DNA from 2 places in the Thauera sp. SDU_THAU2 genome. Region 2 is predicted to be linked to the other one. Evidence: predicted binding sites of a transcription regulator. Region 2 holds the regulator's gene; the other holds the start of a gene.

Region 1 (6,343 bases), 1.6 Mb from region 2:
CGACTGCAAGCGCTGCGAAATGCACGTCGTCGGTGCGATGAAGCCGCACATCGCCAGAATGCGCGACAGCGTGGTGGCGCAGAAGCTCAGCTTCTTCCCGAACAAGCCCGCGGCCGAGAAGAAGCACCTCCACTCGCCGCACCATTGAGTCCGCCGTCGAATACTTTGCGGCGCAGGCAGAAGCAGTGAATGGCTCGGACCGTCCTATCCTGCATATACTGCGCCCAAGCACTACGCAACCGAGCCGCCGATGTCCGCCCTGCTTCCGCTCGACACCCTTCCAGGCCGTCTCGGCCAGGCCGATGGCGCGCTCGTCGTCATCGCACTGTGCGCGGAGTGGTGCGGCACCTGCCGCGAATTCCGGCCGGTACTGGAGCACGTCGCCGCAGCCCATCCCGAGATCCTGACGGCGTGGGCGGACATCGAGGACGATGCCGACATCGTCGGCGACATCGACCTCGACAGCTTTCCCACGCTGGCCATCTTCAGGCATGGCGAACCCTTGCATTTCGGCCCCTCGCTGCCGCTGGAAGCGGTGCTCGCCCGCCTGGTCGAAAGCATTGCGCTCGACGGCAGGCCGCAACGGGTTCCCAGCGAAGTCGCCGCGCTGGGGCGCTGGCTGGCGGGCTGACACCCACTCCCCCAAGCTCACAGGACAGGTCGGGCCGCGCAGGTGGAGCGCGAGCGAAACCCATCAAACGACGGCCCGCTCAAGGGCCGTGCCGATCGGCCCTCAGTGCCCCAGGAAGCGCCGCAGCCGTCCCATTTCGCCCTGCACCGTCGGCAGCGTCGCCCGCAGCACCGCGGATTCGTCGGCCAGCGTCCGGTCGTCCGCGCCGCTGACCTGTATCGCGGTGAAGCTGCCGCTGCCGAAAGGCAGCACCAGCTTGTAGTCCTCGCCCAGGAAGGCTAGGCGGTCCCAGTCGCCGGCCAGCAGCACGCGGTTCGGCTGCGGGTCGAACAAGCTGTGGCCGATGGCGTAGTCGGACGGCGGATTGGTGACGCCGAGCAGCGGCAGGATGGTCGGCAGCAGGTCGGCATGGCTGGTGCGGGCATCGATGCGCCGAGGTTCCCGGCCCGGCACCCACAGCAGCAGCGGTACGCGCACCTGCTCATCGACGAAGGTGGAGTTGTGTCCCCAGCGCCCCTTCTCCATGAACTCCTCGCCGTGGTCGCCGGTGATGACCACCAGCGTGTCCTCGAGCAGGCCGCGGCGCTCGAGGTGCGCCATCAGCTTGCCGAGCTGGCTGTCGAGGTGATGAACCGCGTTGATGTAGCGCTTGTGGATGCCGCCGATCTTGTCCCGCAGTTCCATGTCGGCATAGCTGAAATCTTCGAGATAGCCCGACTCGATCACCGATTCGGGCGGGAAGTTGTAGTTGGCGTGCGGCGACTCGAAGAACAGGAAAGTCATGAACGGACGCGAGGGATCGCGCTGGTCGACGAACTCGATCAGGCGGTCGACGTTGCGGCGGTCGCGCATCCAGGTTTCGCCTTCCGAATCTTCCACCATCTGCTCACGCGGCACGTCGACGAACACGGTCTTGTCGAACTCCGGGTAGGTGAAGCGCGCGCTGGTGAACAGCTTGATCTGATAGTCCTGATTCTGCAGCACCTGGATCAGCGGACTGCCGATGCGCGCGTCCAGCACCGGGAACCACAGGTTCGCCGGCAGGCTGTAGAACTGGCTGAAGACGCCGATGCGGGTGCCGTTGCCGCCGGAGAAATGATGGGTGAAATGCTGCGCCCGCTCGGCCAGCGCATGGGTCTGCGGCATCACGCGCGGGTCGAGCGTGTCCGCCCGCCACGACTCGGCGACCAGCCAGACGACGTTCAGCGGCCTGGCCGGCGGCTCGACGCGCAGCCGCGCCTGCGGATAGCGCAGGCTGCCGTCGAGCTTGGCGGTCGCCAGCTTGAGCCGCTGCGGACGCTCCCAGCCAAACTGCTTCTCGAACAGGCCGCGCATCGTCAGCGGCTGATAGAAAGGCACACGCTGGGCGTTTTCCAGCAACGGCGTGTAGCCGTAGAAATGGCTCACCGCATAACCCAGGCGCTCACCGACGGTGACGACGAGGAACAGCGGCAGCACCCATGCCAGCCGCGGCGCCGGCACGGAGCCCCGCGCCAGCACGCGCGCGGCGAAGAAGACCAGGACCTGCAGGACGAGGAAGCCGGCGGCCAGCAGCGCGAAGTCGCGCTCGGTCGAAGCCGACGAACCCAGCGCGGCGATGCCCCCCGGCGTGGTCAGGATGTTCCAGACGAAGCCGTTGAGGTGGAAGCCGTACAGCGTCCACAGCATGTGATCGCCGAACAGCGCGATCTGCACCACGCCGGCCAGCGCCACCGCCAGCACCGCCGCCAGCCGGGGGGCGAAACGGCCCGCGACATGGACGATGAGCCATACCGGCGCCACGAACAGCAAAGCGTAGCTGCCGACCAGCGCAAGCTGATAGACCAGCAGCCCGGACGGCGCGGCGAAATCGAAGAAGCGGCCCAGGTGCAGGGCAAAGACGATCCAGGTGAGGAACCAGTACAGGGCGCGCTGGCGGCGGTCGGAGACGAACACGATGAGCTTTTTCCTCAGGGCGAAAGCATGGACGGAAAAACAGGCGCGTCAGATTACCCGAGCGGATGTCGGGAAAACGTAAAAAATCTCATCCGTCAGCGCAGCCTGAGCTGCACTTCCGCCGGCAGCGGCACGGCCGTGACGTTGTTCTGCGGGCTGCCGTCGATGAGCCGGTCGCTATAGACGAGATAGACCAGCGTGTTGCGCCTGGCATCGGCGATGCGCACGATCCGCACCTTCTTGAACAGGATCGACGAACGCTCGGAAAACACTTCCTCCTGCGGCTTGAGCGCTTCGGTCAGGCTGATCTCGCCGACCTGGCGGCAGGCCACCGAAGCGTCGGCCGTATCCTCCGCCAGCCCCAGCGAACCCTTGATGCCGCCGGTGCGGGCACGCGACACGTAGCACGATACCCCTTTCACCTTCGGGTCGTCGAAGGCCTCGACGACGATCTGGTGATTGCGGCCGATGAACTTGAACGCCGTATCGACGGCGCCGACGGTCTCGGCCTGCACGCAGAACGGCAGCAGCAATGCGGCGCCGATGGCGCCCAGCATGATCGTTTTCACGTTTTCCCGGACTCCTTTCTTGCAAGGGCCGCAAGTATCGCACCGCGCGGAGCAAATTACCCTGCATCAAGGCGCACGCGCCCCGGGCAGCGGAAGATCGCGAACATCTCCGCCCTCGCCTGCCCCGCCCTCCACCATGTCCGACGCCGCCATCGCCTTGCCGCACTCACCGCCCGCCGAAGGCCCTCCCCCGGGTAGCCCTATCCCGGGTAGCCCTATCCCGGGGGGCCCTATCCCGGGCGGCCCTATCCCGGGCGGCCGCATCCCCGGCAGCAAGGCGATGTGGGTGGGCATCTTCTGCGAAGTCACCGAGTTCGCGCTGATGTTCGCGGTGTATTTCATCGCCCGCGCCCATTACCCGGACGTGTTCCACGCCGGTCCCGAGCAGCTTTCGCTGCTGGCCGGCACGGGCTACACGCTGATGCTGCTGACCAGCGGCTGGTGCGTGGCCCGCGCGGTGCACTCCATGCGCGCCAACCGCCAAAGCGCCTGCCTGCGCTGGCTGATCGGCGCCTTCGTGTTCGGCACCGGCTACCCGGTGATCAAGCTGTTCGAAGTGCGCTGGAACCTTGCCCACGGCCTCAACGGCGAAGCGGGCATGTTCATCGTCACCTACTACTACCTGACCTTCAACCACCTGATCCACGTCTTCTGGGGCCTGCTCGGCATGATCTGGGTGATGCTGCGCACCGCGACCGGCACCTACTCGGCCGAGGAATACTCCGGCCTGGAATCCTTCGCGGTGTATTGGCACACCACCGACATCATCTGGCTGATGATCTTCCCGCTGTTCTACGTGCTGCGATGAAAACGGAGAGCGCGACATGAGCGAAGTCCGCAAACTCGACCTGGCCTGGTTCGGCCTCGTGCTGCTCAGCGTGGGCGGCGCGATGCTGGGCGGCGGCCAGGACCATGGCTTCGGCGTCACCGTGGCGGTCGCGCTGGTGATGGGGCTCAAGGTCCGCATCGTCTGCGGCTACTACCTCGAGCTGCCCACCGCCACGCGGCGCATCCGCCGGGCGATGTAGCACCTTCTGCTACGGCATGCCGATCGTGGTCATCCTGACCAGCGCCTTCGGCGACATCCTTGCGCGCGTGACCGGCGCGCTGCTGTGAGGCGTACCGGAGCCCGATCGGCTGTGGCAAGCTTTGCAGTCTTTCATCTCTCCCGAAGCGGCCATGACGGACTTTCCCAAGGACATCTACACCGAACCCGAACCAGACCCCGATACGCTTGCCAATCTGGGGCCGCTGGCGGGAATGGCGGGCATCTGGACCGGCACCATCGGCCTCGATGTCAATCCGAAGGCCGACGGCCCGGAACGGCAGGCGTTCATCGAACGCATCGAACTGCAGCCCATCGACGCCCAGACCAACGGGCCGCAACTGTTCTACGGCCTGCGCTACCACACGCGCATCGTCAAGCCCGACGACGTCGAGACCTTCCACGACCAGGTCGGCTACTGGCTGTGGGAGCCGGCGACCGGTGCCGTGATCCAGACGCTTTCGATACCGCGCGGACAGGCGGCGATGGCCGTCGGCAAGACCACGGCGGACGCAAAGACCTTCCGCCTGCAGGCAGTGCGCGGCTCCGAGATGAACGGGATCGTGTCGAACCCCTTCCTGGAATACGCATTCAGAACGGACAGCTACACCATCACGGTGTCGATCAACGCCGACGGCACATGGTCCTACGAGCAGGAAACCGTGCTGATCATCCCGGGCCAGGCGGAACCCTTCCGCCACACGGATCACAACACGCTGCACAAGATCGGCGAGCCCACGCCCAATCCCACCGCACAGGCGGCGGCCAGGAAGCGGGCCGAAACCCAGCCGCAATGACGCCAGCCCCGCCCGGCGCTCACCAGTGCGGCGGGATCTCGTCTTCCGGCCGGCCGGATGCGCCGGGCTGGATGGTCTTGAGCTGCTGGGCGAGGTGGCGCACCTGCTCGCGCAGCAGCTCCAGCTCCTGCTGCTGCCGCCACACCGTGCGGTTCAGTTCGTCGAGCTGATCCTCGGCCGACATCATCTTGGTTTCGAGCGATTCGAGGCGGTCTTGCATGGGCTGTCCGGGTCCGGGATGAAAGGCATCGGGCGGAGATTCTAGCCGGGGGCGCCTAGCCGGGGGCGCCTGGCCGGCCATGCTGCGCCAGCGTCCGGACAACCCGAGCCTGTCGCCCCGGGGCCCCATGGATTTCCCGGCGCATTGACGCACCCAGGCAAACCCCCAACAATACGAACAATTCGCAATAACCAACGCCAGCCACGTCCACCCGCATGGGCCAGCCAGCGTGCCCGCACGCCGGAGATGCCCGTGCCCCCCCTGTCCACCGACACCGTTTCCGGTCTGTACCGCGAACACGGCACCTGGCTGCAAGGCTGGCTGCGACGCAAGCTGGGCTGCGTCTGGGAAGCCGCCGACCTGACCCAGGACACCTTCGTGCGCGTGCTCGCCTCGCCCGCCGCCGGCAGACAGCTGGCGGAACTGCGCGAGCCGCGCCATTTCCTCGTCACAGTGGCGCGCCGCGTGATGGTCGACCACCTGCGCCGCCGCGCGCTGGAGAAGGCCTGGCTGGAAGAGATGGCGCTCTGGCCGGAACCCGTCACCCATTCGCCGGAAACCCGCGCGCTCATCCTGGAAACCCTATGCGAGATCGACGCCATGCTCGACGGCCTCGGCGCCAGGCCGCGCCAGGCCTTCCTGCTGTCGCAGTTGGAAGGCCTGAGCTACGCGGAGATCGCCGGACGGCTGGCAGTCAGTGTCAGCTCGGTCAAGAAGTACATGGCCCGCGCCACCGAGCACTGCCTGCTGCTGATGCTGGAAGCGCCGCGCTGACGATGAACCGCGACGCGATCAAGGCCGCCGCCGAATGGCACGCCCAGTTGTGCGCCGACGACGCCGGCCCCGAGGACCTCGCCGCGCATGAACGCTGGCTGCAGGCCCACGCCGACCACCGCTGGGCTTGGCAGCAGCTGCAAACCCTGCGCGGCAAGCTCGGCGCCCTGCCCGGCGGCGCCGCGGCCGGCGCGCTGGAGCGCATCGGAACCAGCCGCCACGGCCGCCGCAGCGCGCTCAAGGGCGTGGCGCTGCTGATCGCCGCCGGCGGCGCCGGCTGGCTCGGCGTGCGCGAATACCCCGCGCTCGCCGCCGGCCATCGCACGGCGCTCGGCGAACGGCGCAGCGTCACGCTGGCCGACGGCGGCACGC
Region 2 (6,343 bases):
GGCCAGCACTTTCTATGGCGAATTCCTCTGGCACGGTGCCTGGGAAGCCGAGGCCCACGTCCAGGCCTTCGGGGAAGTGGATCAGCCCGTGTGCTGGATGATGATCGGCTACGCCTCGGGCTATACCAGCGCCTTCATGGGGCGCTTCATCCTGTTCAAGGAAACCGAATGTGCAGCGACGGGCTGCGAAAGCTGCAGGATCGTCGGCAAGCCCGCCGAGGAATGGCCCGACGCCGACGAGCTCAGGCCTTATTTCGAAGCCGATTCGATCGTCGGACGCCTGCTCGAACTGCGCGAGGAAATCGAGGCGATGCGCCACACGATCGCCTGTCCGCGCAAGACGCCCGATCTCATCGGCAGCAGCTCATCCTTTCTCCATGCCTACGATCTGATCAGCCGGGCCGCCTCGACCAGCGTCTCGGTCCTGCTGCTCGGTGAAACAGGCGTCGGCAAGGAACGCTTCGCGAGAACGCTGCACGAGATGAGCGCACGCAAGGACGCCCCCTTCGTCGCGGTCAATTGCGCAGCCCTGCCCGATGAACTGATCGAATCGGAGCTGTTCGGCGTGGAGCGCGGCGCCTTCACGGGCGCCCACGCCTCGCGCGCGGGCAAGTTCGAACGGGCTCACGGCGGCACGCTCTTTCTCGACGAAGTGGGTGAATTGCCCCTGCCCGCGCAGGCGAAGCTGCTGCGTGTGCTGCAGGAAGGCGAAATCGAGCGGCTCGGCGACGAGCGCACGCGCAAGATCAACGTCCGGCTGGTGGCCGCCACCAATGTCGATCTGCAGAAGGCCGTCAGTGCCGGCACGTTCCGGCGCGACCTGTACTATCGCCTCAACGTCTATCCGGTGACGATTCCACCGCTGCGCGAGCGCCCCGGCGACATCCCGGCCCTCGTCGATGCCCTGGTCCGCCGCTTCGAGACGCTGCACGGCAAGCGCATCGCCGGGATCAGCGACAAGGCCATGCACGCGCTGAAGCTGCACCCCTGGCCCGGCAACGTCCGCGAACTGGAGAATGTCCTCGAACGCGGAGCCATTCTGGCCCCGCAGAATGGCCTGATCGAAATCGAACACCTGTTCATCGGCGCCCTGCCCGATGACAGCCAGGAGCATGCACTCAGCGCCCGGGGCGAACTCGAGGCGGCGCACCGGCCGCCCCAGGATCTGGTCGCAGCCGTACTGGCATCCGGCGTTTCGCTGGAAGCATTCGAGCAAAACCTGCTGAATCGCGCAGTGGACCAGGCCAATGGCAATCTGGCCGCCGCCGCCCGCCTTCTCGGCATGACGCGGCCACAGCTCAACTATCGGATCAAGAAGCAGGCCGGCTAAGGCACGGCGCGCTGGAATCCCGGGCCCTTGCCCGGAGGCCGGATGTCGATCACGGGTCGGCCGGCTGCTCGCGTGCCATGCCACCGAGCCGGCCTGCTGAACGGAAAAACGCCCCTGCGCTTGCTGCCATGCGATGGCAAGCGCAGGGGCGTTTTCGGTACCCCGAAAACTACAGGGCGGCTTACTTCTTGGCGGCAGCCAGGCCGTCGACGATTTCCTTCTTGGCTTCTTCGACGGAACCCCAACCCACGACCTTGACCCACTTGCCGGGCTCCAGATCCTTGTAGTGCTCGAAGAAATGCACGGTCTGCTTCATCAGCAGCTCGGGCAGGTCGTCGGTGGTCTGGACCTTGTCGTACAGCGGGGTCAGCTTGGACACCGGCACGGCCACGACCTTGGCATCGACGCCGCTTTCGTCTTCCATCTTCAGCACGCCGACCGGGCGGCAGCGGATGACGACACCGGGAGCCAGCGGGAAGGGGGTCACGACCAGCACATCCACCGGATCGCCGTCGCCGGCGATGGTGTGCGGCACGTAGCCGTAGTTCAGCGGATAACGCATCGACGTGCCCATGAAGCGGTCGACGAAGACGGCACCGCTGTCCTTGTCCACTTCGAACTTGATCGGATCGCCCTGCGCGGAGATCTCGATGATGACGTTGATGTCGTTCGGCACGTCCTTGCCGGCGCTGACCAGATCGAAACCCATGATTCCCTCCCGTGGAAAATTGTGCGCGGATTATAGGGGGAAATCCGCGTGCCCTGCACTGCATCATCGCCCCGGATTCGCGCCTGCGGCCCCCGGCCGGCGCCTCAGGTCAGGCAGACCACGCCCTCCCACAGCGCGCCGCCCAGCGTGGGCGCGTGGATCAGGCCGAACACGCCGAAGCCCAGCACCAGCAGGCCGGAGGCGAAACGCACCTTGGCGTTGCGGGTGAAGTCGCGGAAGCGCTTGAACAGCATGCCGGCCAGCAGCAGGTTGGGCAGCGTGCCGAAGCCGAAGGCGAGCATCAGCCCCGCACCGCGGGCGCCGGAGCCGGTGACGAGCGCGGTCGCCAGGATGGAATAGGTCAGGCCACAGGGGATGAAACCCCACAGCAGGCCCAGCGGCAGCGCCTGCTTGACCGAGCGCGCCGGCAGGAAATGGCGGGTGGCGGGCTGGATGCGGCGCCACAGCACGTGGCCGGCGCGCTCGACCGGCGCCAGCAGGCGGGTGAAGCCGGTCAGATAGAGGCCGAGCGCAACCAGCATCAGGTTGGCGAGCACGTACAGGCCCATCTGCACCGGCAGCATGCCGTCGTACAGCATGCCGACCGAACCCAGCGCCCCCACCAGGCCGCCCAGCGCGGTGTAGGTGCTGATGCGGCCGACGCTGTAGGCCAGGTGCAGCGGCCATTGCGGCCTGCTGCCGGGCACCTGCACCTGGGCGGTCAGCGCGCCGACGATGCCGCCGCACATCGACACGCAGTGTGTGCCGCCGAGCAGGCCGATCAGGAAGACGGCGAAATAGCCGGTTTCAGGCATGGTCGAAACGGGACCGGGAGAGGGCCAGAGGGGAAAGACCGCCCATTCTACGCCGCTGGCACGCATACTGCTGCGGCATGCGGCCGCAGGCGGACACCCCCGTCCAGGCAGCTCCCTGGCGGCACGTGATACCCGCCCGCCCCTCAGATCACGCGCGAGTAGCGCGCGCGCTCGCGGTCTGCGCGCAGATAGCGGTCGAACACCATGGCGATGCCGCGTACCAGCAGGCGGCCGGCCGGCTCCACGCTGATCCAGTCGCCGTCGATCCTGACCAGCCCGGCCTTCTGCATTTCCTGCAGGTCGGCGAGTTCGCTGGCGAAATACTCGCGGAAATCGATCAGGTGGGCGATCTCGATCGACTGCATCGACAGCTCGAAGTGGCACATCAGCGCCTGGATGATCGAGCGCCGCAGCAGGTCGTCCGCGTTCAGCTCGATGCCGCGCAGCACCGGCAGCTCGTCGCGGTCGAGGGCGTCGTAGTAGTCGTCGAGCGTCTTGACGTTCTGCGCATACACCGGGCCGATCTTGCCGATCGCCGACACGCCGAAGGCCAGCAGGTCGCATTCGGCCTGGGTCGAATAGCCCTGGAAGTTGCGGTGCAGCCGGCCCTGGCGCTGGGCGACGGTCAGTTCGTCGTCCGGCTTGGCGAAGTGGTCCATGCCGATATAGACGTAGCCCGCTTCGGTCAGGCGGCGGATGCCGAGCTGCAGCAGTTGCAGCTTGGTGTCGGCGGTGGGCATGTCGTCCTGCGAGATGCGGCGCTGCGGCTTGAACAGGCCCGGCAGGTGCGCATAGCTGTAGAGCGAGACGCGGTCGGGCGAGATCTCCAGCACCTGTTCGAGCGTGCGGTTGAAGCTGATCACGTTCTGCCTGGGCAGGCCGTAGATCAGGTCCATGCTCACCGACTTGAAGCCGTTGCCACGTGCGGCATCGATGACGAGCTTGGTTTCCTCGAAGCTCTGGATGCGGTTGACCGCCCGCTGGACGTCCTCGGCGAAGTCCTGCACGCCGACGCTCATGCGGTTGAAGCCGAGTTCAGCCAGCAGCGCGACGGTGTCGTAATCCACCTTGCGCGGGTCGACCTCGATGGAATATTCGCCGTTCGGCACCAGCGTGAAATGCTCGCGCACCGATGCCATCAGCTGCCGCATTTCGTCGTGCGACAGGAAGGTGGGCGTTCCGCCGCCCAGGTGCAGCTGCGTCACCTGGTGGCCGCCCTCCAGACAGGCGGCCTGCATCTCGATCTCCTTGGCCAGGTATTTCAGGTACTTGGCCGAGCGCCCGTGATCCTTGGTGATGATCTTGTTGCAGGCGCAGTAGTAGCAGATCGTGTTACAGAACGGGATGTGGAAGTATAATGAGAGAGGTTTGCTGACGCCGCCGATGGCGCGTTTGGCAAGCCAATCCTTGAGGGCATCAGCGTTGAATGCCTCGACGAAGCGATCCGCAGTGGGGTAGGAGGTGTACCGCGGACCGTTGATGTCGAATCGGCGGATGAGCTGCGGGTCGAAGATGAGTTCGTTCTGGTCGGTCATGATCTGAAACTTGAGTGTCTGCCGAACAATGGCAGAACACCGCAATATTTTGGTTGACGTGGATCAACGGGCAGGAACAGACCGGAACCGATGGACTGATGAGGGCGCCCGAGACAGTGTCTGAAGGAAACGGAATTATCGTGCAGATGAGGGCAAGCGTGCCAGTCACCATGAACGGGTTGAAGACCGCCTGTTCGCAATGCAATCTCGTGGAGCTGTGTCTGCCCTTCGGCATGTCCGACAGCGAGCTGCACCAGCTCGACGAACTGGTCGGCGGCCGCCGCAAGGTCAAGCGCCAGCAGAGCCTGTATCGTGCGGGTGATCCTTTCGAGGCGATCTACGCCATTCGTGCCGGCTCGTTCAAGACCGACGTGCTGCTCGAGGACGGCCGCGACCAGGTGACCGGCTTCCAGATGACGGGCGAGATCCTCGGCCTGGACGGCATCAGCACCGAAAACCACAGCTGCAACGCGGTGGCGCTGGAAGACAGCGAAGTGTGCGTGATTCCCTACGCCAAGCTCGAGCAACTGTCGCACGAGGTCGAAGGCCTGCAGCACCAGTTCCACAAGGTCATGAGCCGCGAGATCGTGCGCGACCACGGCGTGATGATGCTGCTCGGCTCGATGCGCGCCGAGGAGCGGCTCGCGGCCTTCCTGCTCAACATGTCGCAGCGCTTCACCGCGCGCGGCTTTTCCGCGGCCGAATTCCACCTGCGCATGACGCGCGAGGAAATCGGCTCCTACCTCGGCCTCAAGCTCGAAACAGTGTCGCGCGCTTTCTCCCGCTTCCAGGAAGAAGGCCTGATCGCCGTGCAGCAGAAGCACATCCGCCTGCTCGACACGACCAGGCTGCGCAAGCTGGTCCAGCATCAGACGGCCGGCTGCGGGCGCTGAGAGCGCCTGCCTCCGGCCTGTTTTTGCCCCCTTCCCGCCTCGCTGCCTCGACCGCCCCGTCAGGCGACGGCGGCCAGATAGCCCGCAGCGTTCTTGCTCAGCGCCACCGACACGATCCACGCATACACCGCGAGCGCGGCAGCAAACGCGAACAACCGCTGCGAGCGCGTCTTGCCGCGCTTGAGCGCAATGGTGCCGAGCACGACGTAGGCGACCAGCCCGATGACCTTGGCCGTCACCCAATCCGCCTGGAACGGATACTGCTGGATCATCACCGCCAGCACGATCGCCGTGATCAGCAGGACGCTATCGACGACGTGGGGCAGCACCCGCGCCGGCAGGCTCTTCAGCAAGGGGCTGCCGCTGATCATCCAGTAGCCTCGCAGCAGGAAGCCCAGGATGCTGAGCGCCACACAGGTGACGTGAAGATGCTTGATGGCGAAATACATGTTCTTCCTTTTTTCCAGGGGCGGCACGGCCGCCTTGGCCCCTGCCCTCAATTAGAATGGAGGCCGACAAACGAGACGGCTTCCCATCAGGAGCGCCCGCACATGGCCAGCACCCCACCCATAGACATCCCCGCGCTGCTCAAGCGCATTCCGCTTTTCGGCGAACTGTCCGCAGCCGACATCGAGCGCATCGCCCGCTACACCCGCGACCGCCACATCGCCCGCGGCGAAGTCCTGTTCCAGCGCGGCGACCAGCCGCATGGCTTTTACTTCGTCGTCTCGGGTCAGGTCAAGCTCGCCTTCTCCTCGCCGCAGGGCACGGAAAAGGTCGTCGAGATCATCGGCCCGATGCAGAGCTTCGGCGAAGCGGTGATGTTCATGAACAAGCCCTACCCGGTGTTCGCCGAGGCGCTGACCGAAACGGCGCTGATCCACGTCGGCCAGGCCGTGGTCAGCGAACTGATCGACCAGGACCCCTCCTTCGCCCACAAGCTGCTCGCCGGCATGTCGATCCGCCTGCACGGCCTGATCCAGGACGTCGAGACCTACTCGCTGCGCTCGAGCATCCAGCGCGTGATCGGCTATCTGCTGCAGGTCGCCGACAGCGACTCG

What was found. Region 2 encodes FNR, which switches genes on or off when oxygen is low (the NO sensors DNR and NnrR bind a similar motif). Its sites were predicted from a motif close to TTGANCTAGNTCAA; they were not measured.
Region 1: a site for FNR is predicted at 3,192-3,205, ahead of AAFL97_RS13355 (cytochrome c oxidase subunit 3 family protein). Genes of this name have one in related genera too.

What each region holds. Positions count from the first base shown of each region.
Region 1 covers NZ_JBBWUN010000003.1:2,538,993-2,545,335, forward strand. The annotation lists gene AAFL97_RS13335 (peptidase U32 family protein) at 1-148, shown strand, start outside; gene AAFL97_RS13340 (thioredoxin family protein) at 251-631, shown strand; gene AAFL97_RS13345 (sulfatase-like hydrolase/transferase) at 734-2,566, opposite strand; gene AAFL97_RS13350 (CreA family protein) at 2,662-3,135, opposite strand; gene AAFL97_RS13355 (cytochrome c oxidase subunit 3 family protein) at 3,416-3,943, shown strand; gene AAFL97_RS13360 (hypothetical protein) at 3,960-4,163, shown strand; gene AAFL97_RS13365 (FABP family protein) at 4,315-4,977, shown strand; gene AAFL97_RS13370 (SlyX family protein) at 4,997-5,197, opposite strand; gene AAFL97_RS13375 (sigma-70 family RNA polymerase sigma factor) at 5,450-5,971, shown strand; gene AAFL97_RS13380 (FecR domain-containing protein) at 5,974-6,343, shown strand, end outside.
Region 2 covers NZ_JBBWUN010000003.1:904,045-910,387, reverse strand. The annotation lists gene AAFL97_RS05350 (sigma 54-interacting transcriptional regulator) at 1-1,330, shown strand, start outside; gene ppa (inorganic diphosphatase) at 1,512-2,039, opposite strand; gene AAFL97_RS05340 (sulfite exporter TauE/SafE family protein) at 2,144-2,854, opposite strand; gene hemN (oxygen-independent coproporphyrinogen III oxidase) at 2,998-4,389, opposite strand; gene fnr (fumarate/nitrate reduction transcriptional regulator Fnr) at 4,536-5,282, shown strand; gene AAFL97_RS05325 (SirB2 family protein) at 5,342-5,731, opposite strand; gene AAFL97_RS05320 (Crp/Fnr family transcriptional regulator) at 5,834-6,343, shown strand, end outside.